One region of the Pseudoalteromonas sp. 4NS20-0020 genome, then DNA from elsewhere that is predicted to be linked to it. Evidence: predicted binding sites of a transcription regulator. Region 1 holds the regulator's gene; the other holds the start of a gene.

Region 1 (3,254 bases):
GACAAAGGCCAACCATGAGCACATTAAAAGCAGAGCTACTAGCCAAAAGCTACAAAGGCCGTGAAGTTGTAAAAAATGTGGGCTTAGAAGTTAAAGCTGGCAGTATTGTAGGCTTGCTTGGGCCAAACGGCGCAGGTAAAACAACAACCTTTTACATGATTGTAGGCTTAGTCCCTAGCGACAAAGGCAAAATATCTATCGATGATAACGATATTACGCTTTTACCTATGCACAGTCGTGCTAGATTAGGCATTGGCTACTTACCACAAGAGTCGTCTATATTTAGAAAATTAACAGTGTATCAAAACTTAATGGCTATTTTAGAAACTCGAAAGGAGCTCACTAAACAAGCCAGAGAAGATACATTGAATAATCTATTAGATGAATTTAGCATTCAACACATTCGCGACAGCAAAGGCATGGCATTATCGGGCGGAGAACGTCGCCGAGTGGAGATTGCACGTGCTTTAGCCGCAGATCCAAAGTTTATTTTGTTAGACGAACCATTTGCCGGTGTTGACCCTATCTCAGTATTAGATATTAAAAAAATTATTGAACACCTGAAAAACCGTGGGATTGGCGTATTAATAACAGACCACAATGTAAGAGAAACCCTTGATGTTTGCGAAAAAGCCTACATTGTTTCTCATGGGGAACTGATTGCTTCTGGTACCCCTGAACACGTATTAAATGATAAAACTGTACGCGATGTATATTTAGGCGAGCAATTTAGGCTGTAACATTTACGCCTTATTTATAAGCATCTGCTAGTATTAACTATAACAACTTAAAAGGATTGTTAGAGATACATGAGGCAATCACTACAGCTGCGCATGGGCCAGCAACTTACAATGACACCTCAGTTGCAACAAGCTATTCGCTTGCTGCAATTAAGCACATTGGATCTTCAGCAAGAAATACAAGAAGCGCTCGACAGCAACCCATTACTTGAGGTTGAGGAGCAAGACTATGCCGATGATCTTGCGGGCAAAAATGAGCAAAAAGCAGATAACGATGAAGTTACAGTAACCGTATCTGCCGATGAAGCCCCTAGCGAGTATGAACAAGACAGTGGTGAAGCGCTTGCTAAAGATACCGTAAGTGACGACATGGCAATGGATGTTAGCTGGGATGAGTATATGAGTGCAGCCCCTGCATCATCTTCAGGCCCAATGCCTGAAGATGAGTCTATATATCAGGGCGCATCAACTGAAACGCTTCACGAATACTTAATGTGGCAATTACAATTAACGCCATTTAGCCCTACAGATGAAGCCATCGCTATTGCTATTGTAGAAGCGGTGGATGATTCAGGCATACTGACACTCAGCTGCGAAGAGATTTTAGAGAGCTTTAATCAAGATAACGACGATGACGTTGAGGTTGAACTTGACGAAATAGAAGCGGTTTTAAAGCGCATTCAGCTATTTGACCCAGTGGGTATTGCGGCACGTAGCTTACAAGAGTGCTTGTGTATTCAGTTAAATCAATTTGATAAAGGCACGCCTTTTATTGATGAAACAAAAATGATTTTAACAGAGCACATTGATTTGTTAGCTGCTCGTGACTACCGTACATTAATGAAAAAAACGAAGCTCAAAGAAGATGAGCTTAAAGAAGTAATGACACTTATTCATACTCTCAACCCTAAGCCTGCAGACACAATAGTACGAGAAGAGTCTGAGTATGTAATACCTGATGTGTCAGTTAAAAAAATTAAAGGCCGCTGGATTGTAGAGTTAAACCCAGACAGCATGCCAAAAATTCGTGTAAACAGCCAATATGCAGCGATGTCGCGTACAGTTAAATCAAGCGGCGACAGTCAATTTATTCGCTCACATTTACAAGAAGCTAAATGGTTTATAAAAAGCTTAGAAAGTAGAAATGATACACTTTTAAAAGTAACTAACTGTATTGTTAAACAACAACAGGGCTTTTTTGAACACGGGCCAGAAGCCATGAAACCGATGGTTTTAAATGATGTTGCCGAAATGGTAGAAATGCACGAATCAACAATTTCGCGCGTAACTACGCAAAAGTATATGCACACACCGCGTGGAATATTTGAGCTTAAATACTTTTTCTCAAGCCACGTAAGTACCGAAAATGGTGGAGAATGTTCATCTACGGCAATACGTGCACTTATTAAAAAATTAATCGCAGCAGAAAACTCAGCAAAACCATTGAGTGATAGCAAAATTGCGGATATATTGGCTGAGCAAGGAATTAAAGTAGCGAGACGTACAATCGCAAAATATCGCGAATCTCTGGCTATTCCACCGTCAAATCAGCGAAAGAGCCTGATTTAAGACGCTAAACAAAGAGGGTAATGCTTATGCAACTAAATTTAACTGGTCGTCATGTAGAACTAACTGATTCATTAAGAGACTATATAAATACCAAATTTGCGAAGCTAGAAAGGCACTCTGATCATATTAATAATGTTCATGTCATTCTTGATATAGAAAAATTAAATCAAAAAGCAGAAGCAACTATTCATGTAAGTGGTGCTGAATTATTCGCATCCACTGAACATCAAGATATGTATGCAGCTATTGATTCATTGATTGACAAGCTTGACCGTCAAGTAATTAAACACAAAGAGAAGCTTGCTCGACACTAATATGATGAAATTAAGTTCACTTATATGCCAGGACTGCAGTAAAGCTGCGGTCCTTTTTAATAGTAAAAAAAGAATTTTAGAGTTTATTAGCGAGCTGGCTCACGATAAATTACCGTATTTATCTCAACAGGATATTTTGGGCGCTTTATTAACCCGCGAAAAGCTAGGCAGCACAGGGATAGGAAGAGGCATTGCTATTCCACATGGCCGAATGAGCGGCGCACAAGAACCTTTAGCATTGGTGTTAGTAAGTGAAACACCGATTAATTTTGATGCTATAGACAACCGCCCTGTTGATATTTTTGTTGCACTCATCGTACCTGAAGGCGATAACCAACAGCATTTAAAGACGCTAGCAACGATAGCTGATAAACTAAAAAATAAAGAATTTTGTAAGCAGCTTCGCTGTGCTAAATCGGATGCTGAGTTGTATCAAATTATTGTTGACCAATCGTAACAAATTTAAAGGGTGATTAATGGAGTTGATTATCATAAGTGGCCGTTCTGGTTCTGGTAAGTCGGTTGCTTTACGCGTTGTTGAAGATCTAGGTTATTATTGCGTAGATAACATTCCAGTAAATTTATTACCTTCTTTAATTAGAAGCGTTTCTGATAACTACGATAAAATTGC
Region 2 (3,254 bases), on a different contig from region 1:
AGCTTGTTGTTGTGTTTTTTTTACTCGCCGCCTTTCAAAGTATTGCTTATTCAAACACCTCCGCTGCCCCTGAGCTCAGTCAGCAAGACGTACGCGCGCTGATTAAAAGTGTAAGAACAGATAAACTTGATTACCTGCAAAACAAAAAACAAATCACTCAAGCTTACGAGCAAAGTAAATTAAAACAGAATGGCGCTTTGCATTTAGAAGCTGCAGCCATTTATGCAGAACTGCTTTTTAGGGAAGAAAAGTACGAAAAATTAGATAAACACCTCACTGTTTACTTATCAAATCAGCAATTATCTAAACAACCTGACGTATTACTGCTATTTTTGGAGTCACAATTAAAACTGCTTAGCCTACAAAAAGAACTCCAAAAGGCAAACGATGTTGTTAATCAACTAAAAACGCGATTTTCTCAATCTACACCGGCTGAAAAAATCATTATTTTAAGAGCCTTTGCATACTTTTATACCGAAACAGATGAACTGAAAAAAACCTTGAGCGTAGCACTTGATGGATTAGAACTGGCGATGCAAAACAACGATATTGCATCGCAAGGCTATTTTTACAGGAAGATAGCCGATGCGTATAATTATTTAGAAAACAAAGAAAAAGCAATAACATACGCTAAAAAAGCGCTGATCGCATATCAGCAAACTCAAGATGGCTTATATACAGCTAAAGCTTACTGGAGCTTGGGCAATGTATTACTTGAAATAAATAAACCAAACGAATCCCTCATTTATCTAGACAAAGCACTCTCTTACTTTGAATCTGTTAACATGCAAAAAGGACTGTCTTTTGCTCAGTATTCAATTGCTAATATTTTATACAAACAAGAAAACTACGAAGATGCGCTCGCCTTAGCCACAAAAAATATTGAGGTTGCCCACCTAGCCGGAATAGGTGATATGAAACTCGCATCGATGATATTGATGCTAGATATTTATAAAAAACAAGGTTTACTTGAAAAAGCCGATAAAATGAACGATGAAGTATTTTCGATGATCGATGATTTTAGCCGCAGCATTTATAAAGCCGATTACCTTCAAAAGCGATACCAGTTAAAACGAAGCCTCAACAAAACAGACGATGCATTTGACGCAATGGAGCAAATGCTTACATTTATGAAAAAGCATTACGAAGCCACCAGCGAAACAAACATTAAAACACTGCAAATAAAATTTGAAGTAAAAGAAAAAGAAGAAAAAATACTCCAACTAGAATACGACAAAAACATTAACGAATTACTCGCCAAAGAAGAGTATCAACAAAAAATAATTTGGCGGTTAAGCGCAACAATTGCGTTTATTTTAGTTATTGTGTCGTTATTACTTATTTATAAACAAGTACTACAACGTAAAAAATATTATAACATTGCGCTGACTGACTACTTAACTAGCAGTTTAAATCGACGCGGTATTATGCAAAAAGCGGCTCAAAAACTTAAGCAAAGCAATGCTACAATTGCCATTGTCGATTTAGATTTGTTTAAGCACATTAACGATACTTACGGCCACGATGTGGGTGACTCCGTTCTTAAAGCTTTTGCTCGTGCAGCAAAAAATACACTTGCTGGTGACGACCAATTTGGCCGCTATGGTGGTGAGGAATGGTTATTTATTTTAAACACCGTTGATAAACAAAGCGTTAAAACAACGTTCGATTCTATTGCCAATACACTGATAGATATTTGTAGCGAAATAGAAGGCTTAAATAATACTGAAACCATTACGTTTAGCGCAGGTGCAGCAATTAGCTCCTCCTCTAACCGCTCACTTGAAAAACTGATCATACATGCTGATGAGCTTCTTTATAAAGCCAAACAAAGTGGCCGCAATCAGGTTAATGTTGAGCAGCCCTAGGCGTATTAAAGCTTAACAAACACATACCCCCCAAATATGTTTTTAACAAGCTAATTGTAAATAGCTGCACGTGAAGTATTAGCTCGTATTAAAAGTAAGAAATTATTTCACCCTCTCGTCTGTAAAAAATACACAAACAATCCAAAAACATAGCCTAAAACCTATAAAATCATTACTTTCAACAACTTAAAATCTGGCACTGCGTTTGCTTAATAGTTATTAAGCAACGTAATTGATTAGGATGATTTATGAATATTTTTGAAGCACTACGTAATGATCATGACAAACAACGCAAACTAGTTGACGCGCTTATTCAAACCAAGGGCGACACAAAAAAACGTCATAGCTTAATGGATGAACTAAAAACAGAGCTAGAAGAACATGCAAAATTTGAAGAGCGCTACTTTTATAATCCATTAATTTGTGAAGATCTAACGCAAGAAAAAGCACGCCACAGTGTTGCAGAGCATCATGAAATTGATGAACTAATTGAACAACTTGAAGACACCGAAATGAGCTCATCAGCATGGTTAGTAGAAGCTAAAAAACTACACCATTTAGTGCACCATCACTTAGATGAAGAAGAGCATGAAGTATTTCAACTAGCCGGTAAAGCGCTGTCTGAAGGGCAAAAAGAGCGCTTAGGTGACAAATACAACGACGCAATGCATTAATCGTACAAGTAAGAATTCATACACCTCCCTGTGTACTTTTGGTTATAAGCTAATTGGCTTATAACCATTTTTTTGTCTGGCTGTTTTATTTAACAGTATATTTTACGTCTTGATCCCGTAATAAATAAAGTGCAAAACACGCTGCCCACATTGGCCACGCAGTAAAAAATAATAAGTTATTAAAGCCATCAATGTACTGATTGTAAGATGAAAGCGTTGATAGGCCGTGCATTATGAAAATAATACCGTAAGTAATACGTTTTTTAATACCTGCTAAAAACGCTAAAACAAGAACTAGCTGCACCGCACCAATAATGTAAGCCACCATATCTGTAGAGCCACTAATCCCATAAAAATGCTCAAAAATACGTGCGCTATGTCCAGGGTTAACAAACTTATCGAATGTCCACATAACCATTACAATAAACACACCTACACGCAAAGATAAAAGTGACCACTGCAAACGATTTTGAACATCACTACTTAAAGAACCCGTCATAAAATTTCCTTTAAAAATATATAAATAAACCAAGAACAGAACAAGACCGTATAAGGTATGATTAATTTCAAACTATTTAGATTTAATCCAAGTAGGTATTCAACAACATTTAAAGCTTAAGACTATAATAAGAATAATTTGCACGCATCCATTCTAAAAATTAAAAAAGTTATACTTTAATTGAAAGATATTTTTATTCCTTTCGGTCTTTAT

Evidence for each region. The regulator sigma-54, encoded in region 1, starts transcription at its own class of promoters, with help from an activator protein. The targets are predictions, from matches to a motif close to GTTGGCACGNNNNTNGNNT.
Region 2: the regulator sigma-54 is predicted to act here: its motif matches at 2,061-2,079, upstream of AC27JL_RS04685 (hemerythrin domain-containing protein).

What each region holds. Positions count from the first base shown of each region.
Region 1 covers NZ_BAAJMI010000001.1:235,718-238,971, reverse strand. The annotation lists gene lptA (lipopolysaccharide transport periplasmic protein LptA) at 1-18, shown strand, start outside; gene lptB (LPS export ABC transporter ATP-binding protein) at 15-740, shown strand; gene AC27JL_RS01030 (RNA polymerase factor sigma-54) at 810-2,309, shown strand; gene hpf (ribosome hibernation promoting factor) at 2,336-2,623, shown strand; gene ptsN (PTS IIA-like nitrogen regulatory protein PtsN) at 2,628-3,080, shown strand; gene rapZ (RNase adapter RapZ) at 3,100-3,254, shown strand, end outside.
Region 2 covers NZ_BAAJMI010000002.1:156,012-159,265, reverse strand. The annotation lists gene AC27JL_RS04690 (tetratricopeptide repeat-containing diguanylate cyclase) at 1-1,868, shown strand, start outside; gene AC27JL_RS04685 (hemerythrin domain-containing protein) at 2,117-2,542, shown strand; gene AC27JL_RS04680 (hypothetical protein) at 2,628-3,041, opposite strand.